DNA from 2 places in the Lacticaseibacillus paracasei subsp. paracasei genome. Region 1 is predicted to be linked to the other one. Evidence: predicted binding sites of a transcription regulator. Region 1 holds the regulator's gene; the other holds the start of a gene.

What was found. The regulator NrdR, encoded in region 1, represses ribonucleotide reductase genes. The targets are predictions, from matches to a motif close to ACACNATATATNGTGT.
Region 2: a site for NrdR is predicted at 2,337-2,352, ahead of nrdJ (ribonucleoside-triphosphate reductase, adenosylcobalamin-dependent). Genes of this name have one in related genera too.

The regions. Positions count from the first base shown of each region.
Region 1 is NZ_AP012541.1:1,709,126-1,715,541, forward strand. It holds gene LBPC_RS08405 (replication initiation and membrane attachment family protein) at 1-936, opposite strand, end outside; gene nrdR (transcriptional regulator NrdR) at 1,016-1,483, opposite strand; gene coaE (dephospho-CoA kinase) at 1,538-2,140, opposite strand; gene mutM (DNA-formamidopyrimidine glycosylase) at 2,137-2,985, opposite strand; gene polA (DNA polymerase I) at 2,996-5,641, opposite strand; gene LBPC_RS08430 (Bax inhibitor-1/YccA family protein) at 5,804-6,416, opposite strand, start outside.
Region 2 is NZ_AP012541.1:2,336,507-2,342,922, reverse strand. It holds gene secE (preprotein translocase subunit SecE) at 13-183, shown strand; gene nusG (transcription termination/antitermination protein NusG) at 287-841, shown strand; gene LBPC_RS11460 (alpha/beta fold hydrolase) at 851-1,696, shown strand; gene LBPC_RS11455 (nucleoside 2-deoxyribosyltransferase) at 1,734-2,177, shown strand; gene nrdJ (ribonucleoside-triphosphate reductase, adenosylcobalamin-dependent) at 2,368-4,614, shown strand; gene LBPC_RS11445 (DUF4430 domain-containing protein) at 4,636-5,022, shown strand; gene LBPC_RS11440 (ECF transporter S component) at 5,019-5,591, shown strand; gene LBPC_RS11435 (cob(I)yrinic acid a,c-diamide adenosyltransferase) at 5,566-6,102, shown strand; gene LBPC_RS11430 (hypothetical protein) at 6,191-6,416, opposite strand, start outside.

The sequences.
Region 1 (6,416 bases):
TGCCTGCTTGGCGGCGGTTAAGAATTGGCGCGGTGGCATACTTTTGGCTTTTTGCAACAAAGCTTCGTCAGCTGATGCCACTTTTGGCGGCGCCGTCGTGGTCGTCGGCTGCGCATGTGGTTGTGCTCGGGTGTAGCCTTGTTCAGCTAAGCGCCGCAATTGACTCAAATTAATCTTGCCGGTCATGACATCTGTGGCGCGACTAATCAAGCGAGCAAAATCCGGCGGTTGAATCCCGTAAAAACCGGCGATTTGATACAACGCTTCCTGATGCGTTGCGAGTTGCCCCGCTTGAATATTACTATTCGCCAGCATCGCTTTGACTAATGCCCAATCATAGCCGCCGCCTGTGCCAAGCCGTGGCCGCGTGGCTTCTTTTTGCGTCATATCTGATTTAGCTGCCACCACTGCTGGTGGTTCCTTGCTCAAATCATGATCAAACCGAAACACATCGAGAAAACTGGCTGTAATCTCCTGCCATTCAGGTCTGCGGACTGGTTTGAGGCTAAATTGGCCAACCAGCTCATCGTATCTTTTTTCCCCAACTTTGTCGTATAGGAGCAACCCGAGAAGATCGTCCTTGAAAAAGGCATCAGGTGCCACCGGTGCATACAACTCATAAGCGTAGTAACGCCCTAATGAGTCGACTTGCGTATAAGTGCGCAATAACCCGACCGCCTCCAGTTTGACACGCGCATTGAATAATTGATCAATATCAATATCTAACAAATCCAGCAGCCATAATTGCAGACGTCGATCAGTCACTAGTGCGCGATCTTTAACTTCCTGCCACAGGCTCAGATACAATGCCATCGCAATCGGCCCGATGAGCGGCTGATAGAGTGAAATTGCTACTTTTTCGTCAAAATCACTCAAATGACCGGCTTTTGTTAACACAAACCCTGCCTGTGGACTAAATGTATCAGGACGTTGCATGCACTTTCACCTCTTTTCAGACAACGGACCTGAGACATTTGCCTCAGGTCCGGTTTACCATTTTCAGCTGCGATGATCTTTACTTCTTGGTCTTTTCTTTCTTCATCATGTCCTGCAGTTCCTGCATGAAGACAGACATATCTTTAAACTGTCGATAAACGCTGGCAAAACGGATATAGGCAACATCATCGACATCGGCTAGTTTAGACATGACAAACTCACCGATCGCCTGACTGGAGACTTCGTTTTCACCAATCGCACGCAACTGATTTTCGACAGAATCGACAATACTTTGCATTTGTTCCATGGTAACCGGCCGTTTTTCAGCAGCCCGAATAAGTCCTTTTAGGATCTTCTCACGATTAAATTCTTCACGTGTACCATTCTTTTTGATCACTAACAGCGGGGTTTGTTCAACCCGTTCAAAGGTTGTAAACCGAAACCCGCAATTTTCGCATTCGCGACGGCGGCGAATCGCACGGCCACCGTCTGTTGGTCGGGAATCGACAACTCGCGAACTATTATGATGGCAATGGGGACATTGCAAGACTCCACCCTCTTAATCAAAGTTTGATAGCTTATTATAGCACGCGTAAGCCGCTTATGATAGCCGTTGCAGCCGGTGGATCAAGGCATTGGCTTGGGCAATGGTTGCCTCTTGAGTCCCATTATTATCAATCACAAAATCTGCCAATGCTGCCTTTTGCGCTAACGGCATTTGCGATTGAATTCGGGCCTCCGCGTCAGCCTGTGAGAGCCCGTCTCGTGCCATTAAACGCGATAGTTGGATATTGGGATCAACGCTCACAACCGCAACACCATCAAAGTCATCGGCATAATCGGCCTCATACAACAAAGGAATGTCGCCGACAACGATGGCGGCCCCACCGGCTTTTGCCTGTGCAAGTGCCTGACTGATGGCCTCGCGCAAATAAGGCCGATTGATCTGATTCAAGGCTGCCATTCTGCCTGGCTGGGAAAAAACAATCTCGGCCAGCTTGGCGCGATCTAGGCTGCCATCCGCGCGCAGCACTTCAGGACCGAAAGCTTGAGCAATGCGCGCAAGAACAGGCTGCCCAGGCTCGACAATCTGGCGGGCAATGACATCAGCATCCACCACCGGAAACCCAGCGGCTTTGAAAGTGCGGCTCACCGTCGATTTCCCCGATGCAATGCCACCGGTTAACCCCAAGAGATAAGTCACGCTGGCCGCCTCCTTTGATGTAATGGCTGACAGTGTGGGCAGTAATGGGTTCCGCGCTGACCAACCTTAATTTTGACAATCGTCGTGCCGCAGCGATCGCACGGGGTACCTTCCCGATCATAGACGTGCAAGGCATTTTGAAAAGAACCGCGATTGCCTTCTGCATCAACATACGTATGCGCGCTGGTGCCACCTGCCGCAATGGCTGCATTTAATTCTTGGATAATCGCGTCATGCAGTGTTTTGATTTCTTTAGATTTCAAGGTATCAGCTGGCTGCAGCGGATTGAGCCGACTTAACCAAAGTACCTCATCAGCGTAAATATTGCCCACACCAGCGACCACGGTTTGATCGAGTAAAACCGACTTAATCGGTTTATGATGACGTTTCAAACGCTGGGCAAAGTCCGCTTCGTCAAAGGTGCTTGGGGTTGGTTCCGGCCCAAGTTTAGCAAGTGCTGTGACCTGATCCTCCTGCCCGGTTTTGATCAGCCGCATCCGCCCGAACTTTCGCAGATCCCGATAGCGCAACTGACTGCCATCCTGAAAAGTGAACGTAACGTGATCGTGCTTGTCAAAAGGTGTGTTTGCATCTTTGACAACATAGTAACGCCCTTCCATACGCAGATGGCTGATGATCGTTTCACCATTGCTGAGGCGCATCAAAAGATACTTGCCGCGCCGATCAATGGTCGTGATCTCACTGCTGACAATTTCCTTTTGAAAAGTCGCCAACCCATTGATCAGGATTTTCTCCCAGTTAGTGTTGATGGCGGTAATGACTTTATTTTTGACTAACGGCAGAAGCGAGCGGCGAACTGTTTCCACTTCAGGTAATTCAGGCATTGAAATCTCCTTATTTAGCGTCGAACCAAGTTGGTCCATAATGACTTTCAACCTTTAATGGCACATCAAGGTGAACTGCTGAGTCCATGACTTTGGGCACGAGCTCGCTAAGCTGGGCAATTTCTTCTTCAGGTGCCTCGAAGATGAGTTCATCGTGAACCTGTAGAAGCATTTTAGCTTGCAAACCGGCCTCATCCAAGGCCTTTTGCATGCGAATCATGGCTACCTTGATAATATCCGCAGCGCTACCCTGAATCGGCGTATTCATAGCGGTCCGCTCGGCAAACTTACGCAGATTGAAGTTGCGTGAGTGAATTTGTGGCAGATAGCGCCGCCGATGGAACAGGGTTTCGACATAGCCGTCTTCACGCGCCTTCTTGACCATCGCATCCATATAATCATGAACCTTAGGATATTGATCAAAATAACCATCAATGAACGCTTTTGCCTGTTTACGGGAAATGCCAATGTTTTGGGATAGACCATAGTCACTAATGCCATACACAATGCCGAAGTTAGTTGCCTTGGCTTGCCGCCGCATATCAGGTGTGACTTGATCTGGCGAACTCAGGCCAAAAATCTTCATCGCAGTGTTGGCGTGAATGTCGACGCCATGTTTAAACGCCTCCTGCATATTCTCATCCCCGGAAATATGCGACAACACCCGCAACTCAATTTGGGAATAGTCAGAACTAAAAATTTGCCAACCTTCATGTGACGGTACAAAGGCCTTGCGGATAATCTTACCTTCATCACGAGCAGGAATATTCTGCATGTTAGGATCAACTGAGCTCAATCGGCCAGTTTGCGTCAAAGTCTGCAAATAGCGGGTATGAATCTTATGATCAGGCAATTGCGCCTTCAACAAGCCGACAACATAAGTCGAATTCAATTTAGCCCAGCCGCGATAATCCAAAATGTCCTGCACAATCGGACTTGCCGATTTCAATTCGTTCAACACGTCAACGCTTGTCGAGTAACCGGTCTTCGTTTTCTTGATCACAGGCAGATTCAATTTTTCAAAAAGAATTTCGCCGAGCTGCTTTGGTGAGTTCAAATTGAACTTCACGCCAGCTTCTGCATAGATTTTCTCTTCCAAAATCTTGATGCTTTGTGAGAATTCAGTGCCCATAGCCTTCAGTGTTTTAGCATTTAGGGTAATCCCTTGAATTTCCATTTCTGCCAAAACCCGAGAAAGCGGCATTTCCATATCTGTGAATAAGTCCGTTTGTTCCTGTTTTTCCAAATCACCAGTCAAATCAGGCCGCAATGCGAACAAAGCATCAGACTTGCGAGCAAACTGGCCAAACAGCTTATCGTCTTCTGGCACTTGCCGTTTGGCGCCTTTGCCATAAATATCCTCATCACGCGGCAAGTCATGATAATCGTGATCTTCAGCGATTTTACCCAAATCATTGCTGTTTTCGTCAGGATTAATCAAATAGGACGCCAATAACACGTCAAAAGCGATATCCGGTAATTTCACGCCGAGTCGATTAGCGGCGACGATGTTTCGTTTGCCATCAAAAACTGTCAGATCTCGTTTGGCATCTTCCAGCCACCGTTTAACCGCTGGCAGCGTCAGCAAGGTGACATCGGTACTCACATAAGTTTCTTCCTTAGTGCCAATAAAGAAACCGATTTGTTCGGCCACATGATAATTATCCTCGAGCATTTCAATCTCAAAAGTCAGAGGTTCGGTCAGTTTGGTGAGTGCAAGAATCGATTGCTCATCCAGCACGGAAAAATGAACCGCCTGAACAGGTTTAGCGACACTACCACCAATTTTTTTGAGCAACGAATTCATATTCATTTTTGTATAGAAGTCCCGGAGTTTGTCTAAATCCGGTCCAGCGTATGTCACATCCGCTAAGTCCACGGTAAGCGGTGCATCGCGATCGATCGTTGCCAACTGTTTGCTTAAGAAAGCGTTATCTTTATCGTTGATCAAATTCTCTTTAAGCTTGCTCTTTTTCATGTCATCCACATTAGCATAGAGGTTTTCCATGCTTCCGTATTGATTGAGCAATTTCAGAGCTGTTTTTTCACCGACCTTGGTCACCCCAGGATAGTTGTCCGAGGTATCACCCATCAAACCTTTGAGATCAATAATTTGAGCCGGTGTGATGCCAAGCTTTTCTTTGACATGTGCTGGGGTGTAGGCTTCAAGCTCATTGACACCCTTCACTGTCACTTGAACTGTGGTCCGATCGGTCGTCAGCTGCGTCAAATCGCGATCACCCGTGACAATCGTCGTTTCCCAGCCGGCCTCATCCGCACGCTTAGCCATTGTGCCGATAATGTCATCGGCTTCGTAATCCTTTAATTCATAATGCGCGATGCCCATGTCATCCAATAATTCCTTGATATAAGGCAATTGTTCCAGCAATTCGCTCGGTGTCTTGGCGCGACCACTTTTGTAATCAGCATATTTGGCTGTGCGAAAAGTCGTCTTGCCTGCATCAAATGCTACTAAAGCGGCATCTGGTTGGACTGCCTTTAAAACAATCTCGAGCATGTTGTTAAACGCATAAATGGCGTTGGTGTGCAAGCCATCTTGGTTCGTAAAACGGTCTAATTGATTATATAAAGCAAAAAATGCACGAAATGCGACTGAGTTACCATCGACTAATAATAATTTTGTTTTGCTCGCCATAAGTGGGCTTCCTTTTCTACGGCCGCTGCTGTCACCGCGACCTGAGTTAGTTGTCATAGTCATTGTACCAAATTCTGCTAACCGGTGACTTGCTGGTCAGGGGAAAACTGGCAGAAAACAAAAAGAGAACTGGCAAATACCAGTTCTCTTGAACATTTTTAGTTAATTATTGTTATTCCCAACACCGAGAATCTGTAGGATTGCGGTGAACAGGTTCAAGAAGTCGAGATAGAGCATTAACGCACCGAGAACCGCTAGCGAGCCTTCCGAAACGGCAGCTTGTCCATCATTGCCAGTGGTGAGATACAGGTTCTTCAGCCGCTGCGTATCCCACGCCGTTAATACAATGAAGATAATCAGGACACCGTATGAAATCAGCAGTTGCATCCCATTTGAGCCAAGGAACATATTCACAAATGACATGATGATGATCCCAAACAAGGCAACCATCGCGATACTGCCGGCTTTGCTCAAGTCACGCTTGCCAAAATGGCCAACCATCGACATGACCAGAAAGACAACCGCTGTCGTAGCTAAAGCAACGGCAAGGTTAGTACCGTCCGCAACCATGGCAACTGAAGCGAACGTGAAGCCAAAACTAGCGGACATGAGGTAAAACATCACTGTTGCATACCCCGGACTTGCCTGTGCGCGACGCCCTGTCACAAAAAATGACAAAATGATCGGCATAAAAGCCATGATCCAAAAAACAATCGGATGCCCACTCACAAAACTGGTGTACTCAGCTCTGAATGGAAATCCTAACAAATAACTG
Region 2 (6,416 bases), 630 kb from region 1:
AGGAGCAGAATGATGAAATTTATCAAAAGTGTTTTCGCAGAAATGAAAGCCGTCACTTGGCCGACTGCTCGGCAAACGCGGCGTGATACCTTCACCGTCATCATGACTTCCATTATCTTTGCCATTTATTTTGCGGCAGTTGATTGGGTCATTAACATGATCTTTCAGGCTTTCCTATACTGATGCCTGACAAACCGCCAATTTTTTGGTATACTCTTGTCAGTGCAAAAACCGCCTTCGATGACGGTTTTTTATTTTGACTCAAAACACTTAAAGGAGACGCATTATGGCTGAAACAGTTACATCGGCAGAAAAACGCTGGTACGTGTTGCATACTTATTCCGGTTACGAGAATAAGGTGAAGACCAACCTTGAACAGCGGACGAGCAGTATGAACATGGACGATTATATTTTCCGTGTGGTTGTGCCTGAAGAAGAAGAACATGAACAAAAGAATGGTAAAGAGAAGATCGAAATGAAAAAGACCTTCCCTGGTTACGTGTTGGTTGAAATGGTGATGACTGATCAATCATGGTTCGTTGTTCGTAACACACCGGGTGTGACCGGCTTTGTCGGTTCTCACGGCGCTGGCTCTAAGCCTGCACCACTATTGCCTGAAGAAGTTGCCAATGTTTTGCATTCTATGGGTATGAGTACCCGCCACAATGACGTTGAATTCGATGTTGGCGAACCAGTGACGATTATTGATGGTGCCTTCACCGGTATGCACGGTAAAGTCACGGCAGTTGATAAGGAAAAGATGAAGTTGAAAGTTGTCACCGAAATGTTCGACCGCGAAGTTACCGCGGAACTGGATTTCGATCAAGTCGACAAGCTGTAGGCTTAGCTCATGAGCGGCTGGTTCTGGATCGTTGCGGCCATTGGTCTTGTCGTGGTTGTAGGCGGTCTGGCAGATTATTTGTTGCTGGCACGGCCGGGGTATCAACCGGTTCCGCTGGTGATGGATCCGGTACCTACTTTGTTTATTCCTGGGCACCTTGGCACACGCTATTCGTTTGGGCATATGCTCTGGCGGCTCCAGCGCCGTTATGGACTCAGCAAAGATGTTGTAGCGATTGTTGCGCCAGATGGCAAGGTGCATTTGCGTGGGCAGCTGAACCTAAATCATCATGCAGCAGTCCAAGTGTTGTTCACAGATAAGGCGGTGCGTCCAGCAGCTCAGTTGCATGGCTTGGAAAAGGTGATCACAGCGTTGCAAACGCAACAGGCGTTTGCAGAGGTGAACATTGTCGGCCATTCGATGGGTGGTGTCACAGCTGTCCTATATCTTTTGAGCAAGCCGACAGTGCCTGTCGCCAATCTAGTCACGATTGCTGCGCCGATGAATGATTTAGAGGTGGCGCAACGATCACCAATCTTAAATTGGCGGTTGACCCGCACCGGGCCGGAACATGCTGCACCGATTTATCAACAGTTTCAAAAGACAATTGGTAATTTACCGGCAAATCTGCGGTGGCTGAATATCGCTGGTGATTTACTAATTGGCGGCCGCCATGATGGTGAAGTGGCGATCAATAGCAGTTTTGCAATTCGCTATTTGGTCAAAGACCGCATCAAAGATTATACCGAGGTCGTGATCCGCGGCCCGCGGGCTGCACACAGCCTGTTGCATGAAAATCGGCTTGTCGATCACGACATTGTTGAATATTTATGGCAGCGGCAGCGTGATTTTTAGTGCTGCTGGTCACGTCACAAAAGTGGGAGGAAACTAAATGGCACAAATCTATGTCGCCGCACCATTCTTTGATGCGGCTCAAACAAAGCGACTTGATCAAGTCTTGGCAGCATTGCAGGTCAACAAGTCGGTGACCGGTGTTTTCTCACCCCGCGATGATACTAATAAAGCTAAATTGGAAGAAAACTCACCAGGCTGGCAGCGTCAGGTCTTTGGTGAAGACATTCAAGGCTTGCATCAGGCGACAACCATGGTGGCTATTCTAGATTATGTTGGCGATACACCTGATCCTGGCACGGCTTTTGAAATCGGGTACGCCTATGCGCATCATATGCCGATCGTCGCCGTTCAAGTTGGCAAGATGCCAATGAACCTGATGTTAGCTGGCTCGATCACTTGTTTCGTTCAAGAAATTGCCGAGCTCAAGACACTAGATTTAGCACATGTGCTGGTTCGACCATATGTTGGTCCGGTTTTCTAACTTGAACACATAGGAATCGTCGGAGACGTTTTTGCTCTGACGATTTTTTAATTTGCTCAGGATTTTTGGAAAAGGCGAACGCACTGGCGGCCACCAGTTACCGTCATCTAACTAGTTGTTATTGTTAAATCTATATCTTGATATAAGATCCATGAGGATATACCATATCTTGTATACGGGAGGTACGGATATGCAAGTTATGACGAAACCAATCACCTTGGCACCAGCTTTTATTGCCGAGGTTAAAAAAGAAATAAAACCACATTGGGGTGAACTTGGCTGGGTCACTTATAAACGTACTTATGCTCGGTGGCTGCCAGATGCTCAACGCACTGAAAACTGGGACGAAACCGTCAAGCGCGTGGTTGAAGGTAACATTAACCTTGATCCGCGCCTACATACAGCGAATCCTGATCCCAAGGTCGTTGAAACATTGCAAAAAGAAGCACGGAATCTTTTTAAACTGATTTATGGTTTGGCGGGCACACCTTCAGGCCGTAATTTATGGATTTCCGGAACAGATTATCAAAAGCGCAATGGCGATGCCTTGAACAATTGCTGGTTCATCGCCATTCGCCCGCAACCTTATGGCCAATCACACATTGTGCCTGAAGATTATCCCGTCTCGCAGCCGGCTGTGTCGATGCCATACTCCTTTATGTTTGATGAACTGATGAAGGGCGGCGGCGTTGGGTTTTCGGTGACAAAGGATAATATTGCAAAGCTGCCACCTGTTGCGACCAAGCTTGAGTTGACGGTTGTGATTGGCCGCAATAGCGCGAGTTATGCTGATTCTTTGAAAATGGGTGCGGTTGACCGTGACGAGTGGGAAAAAGCACATGCCGGTGAACAGGCTGATCATTGTGCCTTGCCAGATACGCGAGAAGGTTGGGTGTTGGCCAACGCGAAAGTGATCGACCATCATTTTGCCGCGACTAATCCAAGCGGTCAGACAAAACTGGTTTTAGATATCACCAACATTCGGCCAAAGGGTGCACGAATTCACGGTTTTGGCGGTACTGCCTCTGGACCGATGCCATTGATTGAGATGTTATTGGATATCAACAAGTTGCTCAATGCTCGCGTTGGCCAACACTTGACGGCGGTGGATGCGACTGATATTGGTAATTTGATCGGTAAAACAGTCGTTGCTGGCAATGTTCGGCGCTCCGCTGAAATGTCACTCGGCTCAGCAGACGATGACGATTTTATCACGATGAAGCAGGATCAAAAGCAGCTTTATCATCATCGTTGGGCGTCGAACAATAGTGTTGCGATCAATACACAATTCGATGCTTACTCGCCGATTGCCCACGCCATTGCCAAAAATGGCGAACCCGGGATTGTGAATCTTGAACTGTCACGGCGGTTTGGTCGGATTGCTGATGGCGAAAATGCGGAAAATGATCCTGATGTTGAGGGTACCAACCCTTGCGGTGAAATTTCCTTGGCCAATGGAGAACCTTGCAATCTGTTTGAAGTCTTTCCAGTTGTTGCAGTTGAGCAAGGATGGAAGCTGAAACAGGCCTTCACATTGGCAGCACGATTCGCCAAGCGGGTGACCTTTAGTCATTATGACTGGCAGGTTTCGCGTGATATCATCAAGAAGAATCGGCGTATCGGTGTTTCCATGTCTGGTATTCAAGACTGGTTCCTGAATGACTTTGGCCGGCGGGTTGTGAGCGGGTTTGAGTCAGTCGTTGATCCGCAAACTGGCAAAATGGTCCAGAAACCGATTTACGATCCGGAAATTAAACAAGCCGTTGATGGTTTGTATCACACTGTGGTCGATGCCGATCAGGCTTACTCAGATGCTTTGGGCTGCGAACCGTCGCGAAAACATACAACGGTTAAACCTTCAGGGACTGTGGCGAAACTTGCTGGCGTTTCAGAAGGGATGCATTTCCATTATGCTGGTTATCTGATTCAGCGCATTCGGTTCCAAGGCAACGACCCATTGTTACCAGCTCTGCAGGCATGCGGTTATCACATTGAACCAGATGTTTACACGAAAGGCACGATGGTGGTTGAATTCCCAATTCGCGCCGCCCACGCTGATGATCCTGCCTTTGCCTCAGCCGGAACGGTGTCAATTGCTGAACAGATTGCCACGCAAGCATTTTTGCAGACGTACTGGTCTGACAACGCGGTCAGTTGCACGGTCACCTTCCAACCAAAAGAAGCCGATCAAATTGCTGGTTTGCTTTCCCAGTATCGCCATGTCATTAAGTCGACGTCGATGTTGCCCTACGTAGGTGCTGGTTTCAAACAGGCACCTAAGGAACCCATTGATGTCAAAACTTACAAGCAAAAGTGTGCCGCAATTCATGGTTCCGTTGCAGCTGTCTTTGCGGTTCAAAACGCGGATCATGATCAAAAGGACCTTGAGCTCGTTGATCAAACCGATTGTGCCGGTGGCGCTTGCCCAATTAAATAAAAAAGTGTGGAGGAGTTTATTTTGAAAAAAGTTTTACGTTCATTAGTGGTCTTTTTCGTTGCGATGTTTGTGCTGGCTGGGTGCAGCAGTTCTGGAAATGCGGCCAAAAGCAGCAGCAAGTCTAACCAGATTGTAGTGACTTATCAGTTGAAACAAAATGGCAAGGCTTTTGCCAAGAAAACGATTGATCAGCCTAAAAAGTCGGTTGTCATGACTGGCTTGAAAAAAGGCTGGACAGTGAAGGCTTCTAAAGGTTTTATTACCGAAATTGCTGGCAAAAAGCAGAATGTTGCCAAAAAGACATACTGGCTCTACACGATTAATGGCAAGATGGCCCAAAAAGGAGCGACAGAACAACCGGTCAAGAATCACGATAAAGTGGTGTTTGACCTGAGTGTCACCAAATGAAGCCGCAGCCATCAGCAACAAAGCCATCGCCTGTTCGGGCGGTGGCTTTGCTTGGTCTATTGACCGCTTTATGTACGGTTTTGCGGATTGTTAAAGTCCCTATTCCGAATGTGCAGCCTGTCACTGATATTTTAATGATTGTCACGCTGTTGCTCGGCTTTCGCTGGGGCTTCAGTTTGACCATGAGCACCTTGATCGTGTCCAATTTATTTCTCGGTTTCGGACTCTGGACACTCCCGCAGATTGTTGCGTATGCGTGCTGCATGGTGATTGTGATTGTTATGGTAACCATTTTGCCAGTTATTCGTCGCCGAATTTGGCTGCAAATCGGTCTTGCCGGCTTGCTAGGGTATCTATACGGCTTCATTGTCAGTTTAGGCATGGCGGTGATTGGCAGTTTGAATGGTCTCGGCTTTTGGGCGTACTATGTGAGTGGGTTACCGTTTGACACGTATCATGCCATCGGTAATCTAGTTTTTTACCCGATCGTACTCGCCATTTTACGGCAGGGCTTGCAACGTTTTGATCGAGGAGGCGCACATTTTGAAACTTTACACAAAAGTCGGTGACCATGGTGCCACTAAACAGATTAACGGGAAAAAGGTGCCAAAGTTTTCTCCCCAGATTGTCGCATTAGGTGATTTAGACGAGCTTGATTCATGGCTGGGCTATGTTGCCTCGCAGGCTAAAGCCACGCCAGACTTTGATTGGTTGGCTGAGGACCTCGAAGCTCGGCAGCGCGAGTTGTACGAATTATTGGCAGATGTTGCGGTGCCGCAGCATCAGACGATTACCGTAGATCACGTACAGGGATTGGAATTAGCGATTGATAACATGATGGCGGCGGTTCCGAAAATCACGGCCTTTGTGCTACCTGGCGGCCATCCGCTGGCGGCAGCCTTACAATATGGCCGAGCAGTAGCCCGCCGCGCCGAGCGATCATTGGATCAGTTGGATGCTGAGAGTCAACCGCTTGATTCCGTGATCTTACAATACAGCAATCGCTTGTCCGACTATCTGTTCGCACTGGCGCGGTACGTGAACTATAGGGCCGGAGTGGATGAGGTAAAAAGCAAGTGAGGTGCAAAATAAAAAGCCTTGATTCGAGGATAGCAAACGTTAGATACTATCGGATTCAAGGCTTTTTGTTTTCCGAAAAATGCCACGTCTATCGCTGCCAGAAAGTAGTCGCATCTTTCTTTTGGTCAATCGTGTAGGCGATGAGGTCGTGGATCAACTGCTCGTCTAGTGGCTTGTGCCATGGGAAGCGAATGATTTGGCTATGGTCGTAACCGGCTTTGTCGATTTGCGGGAATTGCGCCTGAATGTTAGCAAAAAGTGATTCGACTCGGGTTAAATCATCAGGCGTGGGAATGCGTTGGTACCATTCAGCA